Regions from separate parts of the Vibrio sp. Isolate22 genome, predicted to be linked through region 2. Evidence: riboswitches for the same ligand, from Rfam matches in the RefSeq annotation. Region 2 holds a riboswitch; each other region holds the start of a gene.
The links. Region 2 has a riboswitch for thiamine pyrophosphate ahead of thiC (phosphomethylpyrimidine synthase ThiC). Riboswitches for the same ligand answer to the same signal wherever they lie in the genome.

Region 1 (4,240 bases), on a different contig from region 2:
TAATGAGCTTCTTGCTGTTTGTTGAAAAGCAGCTGGAATATCAAGTCGACAGTGGCATTGAATCATCTATCTTGGATGTGTTTTCACTGTTATTAGGGCAACAACAAGTAAGTAAGAGCATCGATCCTCGTATTCGTGTGGTCCAAAGATTCATTGCGGATAATTACGCCCAGCCCCTATCAATTTCTAAGCTTGCAGAAACGGCTTGCTTGAGTCCCACTCAATTTAAGAAGCGCTTTAAAGAGTGTATTGGAATCAGTGCGCTTAAATACATCACTCGTTATCGTATGGAGAAAGCACAAGCCTTGCTAAGTCATACCGATTTACCCGTTCAATTGGTCGCAGAAAATGTGGGTTATAGCGACTTGTCTGCATTCAGTCGACGCTTCTCTCAGCACTTTGGCATGTCTCCAAGGGCGTTTTTGGGTTCGGTGAAAGAGAGTCTTCCAAAACAAGAATAGCGTCCTTTCTGCAAACTAAAACCAAAGTATGTTCACTATTATCTATTTCAGAAATGAAAATAGACTAGGTAATAGCAATGAATCTTGCCATCAATCGCGTTAACGAATTCCAAACAGGCACTTTAGCTATCGTGTTTGCATCTGTTTTATGGGGCACGACAGGTACAGCCGCAAGCTTTGCGCCTGATCTCAGCCCATTAGCGATTGGTGCTTTTTCAATGGGCGTCGGCGGCTTAATACAGGCGGTCTTGGCGTATCGAAAGATCCTGTCTTCACTTGATAAGCTTTTGCTCAACAAAAAGCTGCTAGCAGCGAGTGCACTGGCTTTGGCAATTTATCCTTTGGCTTTCTACTCCTCGATGAAATTATCGGGTGTCGCGATGGGAACGGTGGTGTCGATAGCTACTGCTCCGTTCTTTTCTGCACTTTTAGAGTGTCTTATTAGCAAAAATAATAATATTAATAAACGTTGGCTAACGAGCTTTGCCATTGGCGTGGTTGGTATTGGATTATTGGTATTTTCTGAGTCGTCAGTGGGGAGCGAACCTAATGATGGCCTGAAGCTTTTAGGTATTGGTTTAGGTTTGGTTGCTGGGTTGTGTTACGCCATTTATTCGTGGGCGACAAAAGCTCAGATAGACGAAGGCATTAAGTCGCAAGCGGCAATGGGCAGCATATTTGGTTTAGGTGCAATGTTGTTATTACCAACGCTGTGGTTCACTGGTGACAATCTATTCGCTTCAAGCACGAACGTATTCGTGGTGAGTTACTTGGTGTTACTTCCTCAATGTTTGGGTTATATCGCGTTCAGTTTCGGGTTACGACATGTCACCGCAAGTAGTGCGAATTTGATTACTTTGCTTGAGCCTGTGGTTGCCGCCGTATTGGCTGTTTGGATTGTGGGGGAGCGTATACCTTTGGTCGGTTGGATAGGTATGTTGTTGATTGTCATGTGTTTATTTATTCAATCACAACCAAATAATCAGCGAAACTAAGTGCTTGTTAACAAAGCTAAATTGAATTTTATTCATGCTTGTATCTTATAAATGAATAAAATGAGTATCTCAGTCGCGAGAGTGCTGTTACTATCGTTATCAATAGTCGGGGGGCATCTACCTTAATTGGTATTTGCTGAGATCGTTATTCGAGACCCGTTGAACCTGATTCAGTTAACACTGGCGTAGGGAACTATGATGACTTTGTCTATGTGGTCTAACAATGATCTCTCATTGGTTTCACTTCCACAATCTCTTTACGGCCAAAGTTCGGTTCTCTTACGTCTTTTAGATAGTAGGAGCGATCATGACGCAGCATTCCAACACTCAAGCGCCACTTCAGAATACTCAAACACCACACAACCAATCTTCGGTGGTCAATACTCCGATTGTTTTAACCATTGCTGGTTCTGATAGTGGCGGCGGTGCAGGTATTCAAGCGGATATTAAAGCCATGTCTGCAACAGGTAGCTTTGCTTGTTCGGTGATTACTGCGATTACTTCTCAGAATACTCAAGGCGTATCAGCCATTTTTCCAATCCCACTTGAGCATGTTGCCAGCCAGTTAGATGCGGTGTTCACCGATCTGAATATCGTGGCGGTAAAAGTTGGTATGTTGGCGGATTCGCAAATCATCAAAGTCGTTGCAGACAAAATCAAACAATACCAACCAAAACACTTGGTAATTGACCCGGTAATGGTCGCGACAAGCGGCGACCTTCTTCTAGAAAACTCAGCTATCACTACGCTAAAACAAGAGCTGATTCCGCTCGCCGACATTATTACGCCTAACTTACCTGAAGGCGCTGCACTGACAGGAAAAGCCGTTCCTGAAAGCGAAGCCGAAATGCAGGACATGATCGAAGATCTGCGCGCTTTAGGTGCTAAAGCCGTTCTGCTAAAAGGTGGTCATCTAGAGAAAGATGAAAACAGCAATGACTTACTGATTCTACCAACTACATCTGCTGTGATTAGCGCGAAGCGTTTTCCTACCAAAAACACTCATGGAACGGGCTGCACGCTCTCTTCTGCTATTGCTTCTTTCTTGGCTCAAGGCAACACGCTCCCAGAGGCTGTAGACCTGGGTAAACAATACATTTCACGCGCGATTGCCCATGCTGACGAGTTGAAAGTCGGTCAAGGTCATGGCCCAGTAAATCACTTTTTCGCTGGGCACGGTAATGTCCGTTAATACGGTTGGCGTTCAACTTAGCAATGCGACGTTGCGTTACCAAGATAGCGAGCACGCGACCCTGTCGGGGCTGTCACTTAACTTAAGCGAAGGTAAGTGGACAGTGCTACTTGGGCGCAGTGGTTGTGGGAAAACGACGGTATTGCGTTATTTGGCAGGTTTGTTGGAAGACAAGGTGGAGTGGCAGGGTACATTGGCAACGTCTGATGAACTGCCTCTAACTGATCGTATCGCATACATGGCACAGCAAGATTTGTTACTGCCATGGTTGTCGGTTATCGACAATGTATGCCTGAGCCATCGCTTCCAGAACACTACTAACAAGCATCAAAACGCAGAGCAAAAGAACCGAGCGTTCGAGTTACTCGCTTCAGTTGGTTTGGCCGATTACGCAGATACTATGCCGGATCAGTTGTCTGGAGGTATGCGCCAGCGTGTTGCGTTAGCTCGCACCTTAATGCAAGACAAACCTGTCGTGTTGATGGATGAGCCTTTCTCTGCGTTGGATGCGGTAACAAGACACAAGTTACAGAGTTTAGCGTGTGAACTGTTGAGAGATAAAACCGTTGTGTTGATCACCCATGATCCGCAAGAAGCGGTGCGTTTGGCGGATAACTTATATGTGTTGCAAGGCACGCCTGCGAGTGCTCACTCTTTATCTGTGCCTCACACGGCGACGCCACGAGTGCTCGATGGTGAGTGTGCCGAGTTACAACAGGCGATCTTAGAGCAGTTGGAGCGTGATTATGACTGATTTTACGCGAAGTGAAGCTGTCACTCAGCCGACGAATGTACAGACTAGCACTGAACGTTCAAGTCAGATGAATCCCGTCACGCGTTTGCTAATTAGCAGTGTTGTGATTCTCGGCTTATGGCAACTTGTGGTCGTGGTTTTCGAAATGCCAAGCTTTATTCTGCCAGCGCCAGCAGAAGTCTTTCTCAAGCTGATTGAACGCTACGATGTGTTGCTCAAACACACCTGGGTGACCGCACAAGAGATCTTACTAGGGCTATTACTAGGTCTGACGATGGGGCTATTTTTCGCTTTGCAGATGTTGATGTTCGAGCCATTGAAACGTTGGCTGTTGCCGATCTTGATTGCTAGCCAAGCGATCCCTGTATTTGCGATTGCGCCAGTACTGATGCTGTGGCTTGGCTATGGTATCGCCTCAAAAGTAGTGATGGCGGCAATCATAATTTTCTTCCCTGTAACTACCTGTTGTTATGACGGCCTGCGAAATACTCCGACTGGGTATCTTGATCTCGCTAAGACGATGGGTGCATCGAAATGGCAACTGCTACGCCACATTCAACTTCCTGCCGCTCTGCCAACATTGGCGTCAGGTATTCGTGTGGCTGTGGTTATCGCTCCGATTGGCGCGGTTGTCGGCGAGTGGGTGGGTTCGAGTGAGGGGCTAGGCTACTTAATGCTGCAAGCCAATGCGCGCATGATCATTGATGAGATGTTTGCTGCCTTGTTTATCTTGGCGGTGCTCTCTATCTCGCTCTACTTCATCACAGACAAATTACTCAAAAAAGCTATCCCTTGGGAGAACCAGTGATGGCTAGCTCAATAACTCTTTGTTTAATAA
Region 2 (4,240 bases):
CGCTGCTACTTGTTCTGTGTCTTTCGCGTACTCCCTCACTTCCTGAGAAATCTTCATCGAGCAGAACTTAGGTCCACACATAGAACAGAAATGCGCAACCTTACCTGATTCTTGTGGCAAGGTTTCATCATGGAAAGAGCGGGCTGTATCCGGGTCTAGTGCTAGGTTAAATTGGTCTTCCCAGCGGAATTCAAAGCGCGCTTTAGAAAGTGCATTGTCACGGATTTGTGCGCCTGGATGCCCTTTTGCCAAATCAGCAGCGTGTGCCGCCAGCTTGTAAGTAATCAAACCAGTCTTCACATCCTCTTTGTTTGGCAAACCTAAATGCTCTTTAGGAGTCACGTAACAAAGCATCGCACAGCCGTACCAACCGATCATCGCTGCACCAATACCAGAAGTGATATGGTCGTAACCAGGGGCAATGTCTGTAGTAAGCGGGCCTAATGTATAGAAAGGCGCTTCATGACAATGCTCTAGTTGCTCATCCATGTTCTCTTTGATCATGTGCATTGGAACGTGCCCAGGGCCTTCGATTATCACCTGTACATCATATTCCCACGCCACTTTTGTCAGTTCACCTAAGGTGCGAAGTTCAGCAAACTGAGCCTCGTCATTAGCATCAGCAATAGAACCAGGACGTAGGCCATCACCTAATGAAAGTGCTACATCGTACTTCGCACATATCTCACAAATTTCACGGAAGTGGGTGTATAAGAAGCTTTCTTGGTGATGAGCAAGACACCATTTCGCAATGATAGAACCACCACGAGAGACAATGCCGGTAACACGCTTAGCCGTCATAGGGACATAGCGAAGAAGCAAGCCAGCATGAATCGTAAAGTAGTCGACGCCCTGCTCTGCTTGCTCAATTAAGGTATCACGCATCACTTCCCAGTTAAGGTCTTCGGCTACGCCATTCACTTTTTCAAGCGCCTGATACATAGGGACCGTACCAATTGGCACTGGACTATTACGTAGAATCCACTCTCGTGTTTCATGAATATTTCGACCAGTCGACAAGTCCATCACCGTGTCGCCGCCCCAGCGAGTTGACCAAACCAGCTTCTCAACTTCCTCTTCAATCGAAGAGCTTACCGAAGAGTTACCGATATTTGCGTTTACTTTCACGAGGAAATTACGGCCAATAATCATCGGCTCTGATTCTGGGTGGTTGATGTTTGAAGGGATAATAGCTCGACCTTCAGCTACCTCTTTACGTACGAATTCAGGGGTAATTTCTTTTGGAAGATTTGCGCCAAAACTATGACCAGGGTGTTGGTGGTTCAGTTGCTCATCTGCGAACTTCTGACGTCCCATATTCTCGCGAATAGCAATGTATTCCATCTCAGGAGTAATAATCCCCTTACGAGCATAGTGCAACTGAGTCACACATTGCTCGCCAGCCGCACGACGAATTCTAGGTAGGTTTCCGTAACGAAGCTCGTCTAAGGTTTCGTCCTCTAAGCGCTCTTTGGTGTACACGGAGCTAACATCATCTAATAGTTCAGTATCACTACGCTCTTCAATCCACTGTTCTCTTAGCTTTGGAAGGCCATTATAAAGGTCTATCTCGTGCGTTGGGTCGGTATAAACACCGGAGGTGTCGTAGACATGAATAGGTGCATTCGGTTCAAATACAGGCTCTTTTTTGGTACCACCAACAAGGCTATCAGCGAGTGATATCTCTCGTACAGGGACTTGAATGTCCTCGCGAGAGCCTTGGATGTAAGCTTTCTTTGAATTTGGATAAGGTTGTACTGATAAAGAATCGATGAAATTCTTCGCTTCCAGTCTTGCTCGTTTACGACTCGACATAGCATTTTTCCTTGGCTTTTAGCCATTATTTATTGGGATAAAAATGCTTGACGGATTGATGCTACAAGAGGGATCACGGTAAGAAATACAGCTGTGATCTGGTGATAGATCTCTAGAGGGATTCTAGTTAGATATCTACTCTTGTTCCCTTCGCAGGTATTAGCCTGATCAGGTTCAACGGATCCCGAGTTAACGGTCTCAGCCATATGGCACTCCGACAAGTACTATCGAGTATATAAAAACGGCTTGGATAAACCAAGCCGAGTTGTTAACAAATCGTAAGAAGATTTTATGACTTTATCAAAAGTTGGAAGCCGAACCATGCTGCAGAGATACTTAACACCACATTGAGTAGTACGTTTAGTCCCATTTTGAAAAATGCGCCTTGCTGCATTAAAAGAACGTTATCCATCGAAAAAGTTGAGAATGTAGTCAAAGCACCAAGAAAGCCCAAGCCAATGATCTGTCTCCATGGTTCAGTTGCAACCATCTCATTTTCAAATGCAGCGATCAGTAAACCCATAATAAAAGAACCAATCACGTTAACAGTTAGCGTACCATAAGGAAAACCACGCCCTAGCAGTAGTACACACAGCTCTGAAATCAGATAACGTGAACAAGCACCAAATGCACCACCAATGGCAATAAAGCCTAAAATAGATAACTGACCCATGAATCCTCCCAAATAACAGTCCCTATATTCTAGCTTTACAGCCGATAAAAGCGAGGATGGAAACTAAGAATGTATGCGCAAATATTAAACGTTACAGGTGTCACTTAACTTCGATATAACCCATCAGTCCTGTTTTCATATGTTCAATCACATGACAGTGATACATCCAACGTCCGGGATTGTCCGCTACAAATGCCGCTTTCGCTCGGCCGTTCTTTCCAAGTAACACGGTATCCGTGTGAAAAGGCTCCTCAATTTTTTTGCCATCTAACTCAAGTACCGTGAACGTATGACCATGTATATGGATCGGGTGATGGTATTGGGTAACATTCTTAAGATCGAATATATAAGTCTTGCCGAGCTCTAATGTAGCGAGTGGTTCTGGGATATTGTCTTTACTCATCCCCTCCCAGGCTCTTTTATTGGTCAGCCAAAACTTAGGCATGGATTTCCCGTCTTTGGAAACCGGCGACACCGCCCCTTCCCACTCAAACACAAAATCGATCTCTTCTGCATTAGCGAGATCTAACTTAGGTACAGGATTAAGAGGTAATAGCGGAAGTGTTTGGCCTTCTATGAGCGCGGAATCTACAACCTCAAACTCACATAAGGAAAAAGGAAAACGTCCCTTCATTTGCAGCACATTCACACGCTTGCCAGCCTTTGGAGCAATAAGTCCGATGTCGACACGCATACCTGGACCAATTTTGTGTTGAGTCAGCTTATAAGGTGTCTTTATCGGGTTACCATCTATAGCAATAACCCATGCCTCAGCACCTTCAACAGCGATAGGATACGTGATTGTATTATCGACATTGGCTATACGAAGCCTAGTCGTTGCATGCTGCTTTAGTTGATAAGTAGGCTCATGTACTCCATTAACACTGCTCCACTCCCCAGGAGTGCCCATACGAGCGCTAAGACGTGGGATCATTAAGTCCTTCCACTGACCTTGTTTATTAAGGTGCCAGTGTTTAAGCATCAAAGCATGCTCTTCATCGAACTGAGGTGATGTGCTCTCTTCAACAACAATTAGACCAACTAAGCCCATACCAAGTTGTTTAACACTGTTCATGTGTGGGTGATACCAGAACGTACCCGCGTCCGGCGGAGTAAATTCATAGACGAACGTTTCACCGGGCATGATTGGTGGCTGACTCAAGAAAGGCACCCCGTCCATTTCGATAGGGATTCTTAAACCATGCCAGTGAATTGTAGTTGGTTCTGATAGTTTATTAGTGAAACGAATCGTAACTTTTTCGCCCTGCCGACAGCGAATTGTCGGCGCAGGGATCTGGCCATTGAACCCCAAAACGTTAGTAGTAAACCCAGGTACAATTTCAGCAGACGAAGGCTCAGCAGTTAAGTCATAAACATATCCTCCCTTCTCATCAACAGATCGCTTCATTGAACAAGCAGGAAGTACTGTGAGTGCCGATATAGCAAGAGATGATTGAATAAATTTACGACGAGAGATATCCATATTTGTAGCCTTTTAGTAATAACGACCAAAATGTAACAAAATATTGAGAATAATTCTCATAAAGAAATGAAGTTTGTGGTTTGGCTATTAATAAATGAGGCTGAGATAAGTAAGCACTTACATTATTTCATCAGAACTAGCGAAACGAGGGAATAGTTGACTGGAATTTGGAGTTGTGAAAAGTAAAAAGGCTCTAGCATTTCTGCTAGAGCCTTTTAATGTGGCAGGGGTGGAGAGATTCGAACTCCCAACACGCGGATTTGGAATCC
Region 3 (4,240 bases), on a different contig from region 2:
CTGGTAAGCAATATCGCGATACCTATGCCGACTGCAATAACACTCGCCAATAAAGCGACTTTCACCGAAGTCATCAACGCCGCCCAAAACGGCTCACTGCTCAGTACAGCCAATGACTGAGCGTTAATACCACTAACAAGCACCATCAACAGTGGCGGTAATACGAGTATTGAGACCATGATGATCCAAAAGCTATCCCAAGCTTTTGACCACCAGCTGTCCTTAACCAAATACTTTTCTTCCGACAGCTGACTCGCGGTCACTGAGATAGGCTTAGACAGGCGCTGAATACTCACCGCTAACACGCCACATAACAGCATTTGCCATATCGCCAGCAAAGCCCCCGCTTGCAGATCAAAGTCGAACTTAATCGCCTGATAAATTGCGAGCTCGATAGTGGTTGATTTAGGGCCACCGCCTAGCGCCATCACGGTAGCAAAACTGGTAAAGCACAGCATGAAGACTAAGCCACATACATGAGGTAACTGTTGCCTTAAGCGAGGCCATTCTACCCACCTGAATTTGTTCCAATGACTCATGCCTAAATGTGCGCATAACTTGTGCTGCTCAGCAGGCACGGTATCTAACGCTTGCAGAAGTAAGCGACAGGAATAAGGCAGATTGAAGAAGACGTGTGCCAACAAAATACCATTCAGGCCATAAATCGAAAATGGTAACTCAATGTCGAAGTTCGCCACGAACTTAGCTAACCAACCACTGTTGCCGTAAATAGCCAGTAAGCCAAAGACGCCGACTAACACAGGCAGAACCAAGGTCGACGCAAAGAGCCTTAACAGTAGCGCTCGTCCAAAGAACTGTCTGCGGCACAAAGCGTGTGCAATAGGTATAGCAAAGCCAACACTCAGCACCGTTGAGAGTGTCGCTTGATAAAAACTGAACTTCGTTACATGCCAATAGTAGGGATCGGACCATACTTGGCTGATATCAAGAGAAGGGGCATTGCTAAGCAATGCCCCTACTGCTGAAACCACGAAGGCGGTAATGAGTATCGCGACCCAAATACCGACCTTAGGCGTTTTCTTTATCATAAATTGATTGTTACCGTAAAAAGTCCATTCCAAACATAAAGAATGGCTTTAAATACAGGTCGTTCATTCTTTTAAAAGTAAATTAAAAAGTAAGTGCACTCTGCCATTCACGAATCCAAGGCTTACGCTTCTCGGCGATCTCTTCAGAGCTAAAGCTTAACGCTTGCTGAGGTACCGTCAGTTGTTCGAAACCTTTAGGTAGCTCAACATCTGTCACAGGGTACATCCAGTTACCTGTTGGCATCGCCGATTGGAATTCATCACTTAGGATAAACGCCATAAACTCATCAGCAAGCTTTTCATTCTTACTGCCTTTGACCTTTGCAGCTACTTCCACTTGAGTGTAATGCCCCTCTTCAAAGTTCGCAGCTGCGTACTTAGAATCGTTCTCTGCAATGATGTGGTAAGCCGGAGAAGTGGTATAAGACAATACTAGATCAGATTCACCCTCTAGGAACATAGAGTAAGCTTCAGACCAGCCTTTAGTTACCGTCACCGTTTTCTGAGCTAGCTTCTTCCACGCCGCTGTCGCTTCATCACCGTACACCGATTTCATCCAAAGCATCATGCCTTGGCCAGGTGTTGATGTACGTGGATCTTGGTAGATAACCTTCAGGTCTTCACGTTGCTCAACCAACTCTTTCAGACTTTTCGGTGGGTTTGCTAGCTTCTCTGTGTTGTAGACAAAAGCGAAGTAACCAAAGTCATAAGGTACAAAGGTATTATCGTCCCAGCCATTTGGCAGTGTTACCGATGATGTATCAACATTGTGCTCAGCCAGTAAGCCTGTTGCTTTCGCTTCAGCCATCAGGTTGTTGTCTAAGCCCAGAACAATGTCAGCTTTGCTGTTGCCACCCTCAAGACGTAAACGGTTAAGAATAGATACGCCATCTTCGAGCGCGACAAAATTCACATCACAGCCACACTTTTCTTCAAATGCTTTCTCTACGGCAGGACGAGGGCCCCAATCCGCAGCAAAAGAGTCATAGGTGTATACGGTTAACGTATCGTCTGCAGCAAAGGCAGAAAAAGAGATAGCTGTAGTAACAGCAAGGGTAGTTAATGTGAATTTCACTGGACGCTCTCCATGGTCTGAGCGGCACAGGTTTGAGGGAGGAGAACGATAGAGGTTGTTCCTAACTCAATTCCTACGCCAGCATTATCTGGTTCAGGTTTACGGGTCCCAAGCACCTGCTTGATCTCAGCTCGCATTCATAATTTGAATGGTTTGCTCCCCGATGAGTGTCCGGAATTGTAATTCGATTTTTAACAATAAGCTATCAAGTTTGGATCAATTACGTTGATCGTAGCCCCATCTAGGCACTAAACCTTGGTCAATACCTAGATGGTCCAGAATGCGCGCCACCATAAAATCGACCAAGTCTTCTATTGACTTAGGTTGGTGATAAAAACCTGGAGCGGCTGGCATGATGGTTACCCCCATCGTCGATAGCTTGTGCATGTTCTCTAGATGTAGCGTTGAGAATGGCGTTTCACGAACCACCAATAACAGCTGACCTCGCTCTTTCATCACCACATCTGCTGCGCGCTCAATCAGGTTGTCCGATAACCCATGAGCAATGGATGCCAAACTGCCCGCAGAACATGGGCAAACCACCATCTGCTTCGGCGCTGCAGATCCTGATGCAACTGGAGAGAACCAGTCATCTTTACCGCACACCACTAGCTTTTCTGGATCGCAGCCCAAGTGCTTAACCAAGGCTTGCTTTGCCGCATCCGGCCCAGCAGGTAACTTGAGCTCATGCTCTGTAGCCAACACCACTCGTGCTGCCGACGAAATTAGCAGGCAGACTTGATAGTCTGCTGCCAACAAGCATTCAAGCAAGCGCAATCCGTAAGGCGCACCAGATGCGCCAGTGAAGGCAAGAGTTATCGCTTTATCGTGTTTTGTCATGTTCTCAGTTACTTCAAATTATAAGGTCGTGGATTGGATTAACCTTTAAGGGCTAACGCATCCAACAATTTCTGGTGAATACCACCAAAGCCACCATTACTCATTACCAGAATTTGGTCGCCCGCTTGCGCCTCTGAGACAATTTTAGCAACAAATACATCCATATCATCACTAACATGTGCAGGCTGATGACAAGCATCTGCGACATCCTGTACCGACCAATCAATGTTGTCCGGTTGGAATAAGTAGGTGGAATCCGCTTGTTTGAGCGAATCAGCCAAGGTTTCTTTATGCACACCACGCTTCATGGTGGCGGAACGAGGCTCTAAAACGGCAATGATTTTTTTCGAGTCGACCTTATTACGTAAACCACCGAGCGTAAGTTCAATCGCCGTTGGGTGATGGGCAAAATCATCATAAACAGACACACCAGCAACCTCGCCTTTAAACTCTAGACGACGTTTAGTATTGATGAATTTCGCTAACGATTCGCACGCTAAATCTGGCGTCACACCCACATGCCTTGCCGCAGCAATCGCCATAAGAGCATTGTTGACGTTGTGATCACCAACCAGGTCCCAATCTACCGTACCAACACACTCACCTTGGAAGTAAACTTCAAATTGAGAGCCATCTTTAACTCGCTTTTTGGCATCCCAATCGCCAGCTTCGCCACTCGATTCTGTCTCACTCCAGCAGCCACGTGATAGAACATCTTGAATAGCGGTATCTTGCTTAGGTGAGAAAATACGACCATTGCCTGGCACAGTTCGCACTAAATAGTGGAATTGACGTTTGATCGCTTCAAGATCGTCAAAAATGTCGGCATGATCGAACTCAAGGTTATTCATTACCAAGGTTCTTGGGTGGTAATGAACGAACTTAGAGCGTTTGTCGAAAAAAGCACTGTCGTATTCGTCAGCTTCTACGACGAAGAACATGCTTTCACCCAAGCGAGCAGATATACCAAAGTTACCCAATACCCCACCAACTAAAAAGCCGGGAGCATAACCGCAATCTTCCAAGATCCAAGCTAGCATGCTGGATGTCGTGGTTTTACCGTGAGTACCGGACACCGCAAGAACCCAGCGGTCGTGCAGCAAGAACTCTTGCAGCCATTGTGGGCCAGATGTGTATCTAAGGTTGTTATCCAAGACATACTCAACACATGGGTTACCGCGGCTCATCGCATTTCCGATAACCACCAGGTCAGGCCTAGGCTCTAGTTGGCTTGGGTCGAACCCTTCAATAATTTCAATCCCTTGCGACTCCAACA

Region 1: linked by a shared signal. The riboswitch ahead of thiD (bifunctional hydroxymethylpyrimidine kinase/phosphomethylpyrimidine kinase) and the one ahead of thiC (phosphomethylpyrimidine synthase ThiC) in region 2 are both predicted to bind thiamine pyrophosphate.
Region 3: linked by a shared signal. The riboswitch ahead of thiB (thiamine ABC transporter substrate binding subunit) and the one ahead of thiC (phosphomethylpyrimidine synthase ThiC) in region 2 are both predicted to bind thiamine pyrophosphate.

Annotation. Positions count from the first base shown of each region.
Region 1 is NZ_JAKEUW010000079.1:8,395-12,634, reverse strand. It holds gene L1D55_RS24925 (AraC family transcriptional regulator) at 1-461, shown strand, start outside; gene L1D55_RS24920 (EamA family transporter) at 539-1,456, shown strand; TPP riboswitch at 1,554-1,665, shown strand; gene thiD (bifunctional hydroxymethylpyrimidine kinase/phosphomethylpyrimidine kinase) at 1,764-2,648, shown strand; gene L1D55_RS24910 (ABC transporter ATP-binding protein) at 2,638-3,402, shown strand; gene L1D55_RS24905 (ABC transporter permease) at 3,395-4,210, shown strand.
Region 2 is NZ_JAKEUW010000046.1:37,605-41,844, forward strand. It holds gene thiC (phosphomethylpyrimidine synthase ThiC) at 1-1,815, opposite strand, end outside; TPP riboswitch at 1,944-2,042, opposite strand; gene crcB (fluoride efflux transporter CrcB) at 2,105-2,488, opposite strand; gene L1D55_RS20350 (multicopper oxidase family protein) at 2,589-3,971, opposite strand; tRNA gene L1D55_RS20355 (tRNA-Trp) at 4,193-4,240, opposite strand, start outside.
Region 3 is NZ_JAKEUW010000047.1:36,274-40,513, forward strand. It holds gene thiP (thiamine/thiamine pyrophosphate ABC transporter permease ThiP) at 1-1,049, opposite strand, end outside; gene thiB (thiamine ABC transporter substrate binding subunit) at 1,132-2,124, opposite strand; TPP riboswitch at 2,178-2,297, opposite strand; gene L1D55_RS20605 (flavin prenyltransferase UbiX) at 2,341-2,964, opposite strand; gene mpl (UDP-N-acetylmuramate:L-alanyl-gamma-D-glutamyl-meso-diaminopimelate ligase) at 3,003-4,240, opposite strand, start outside.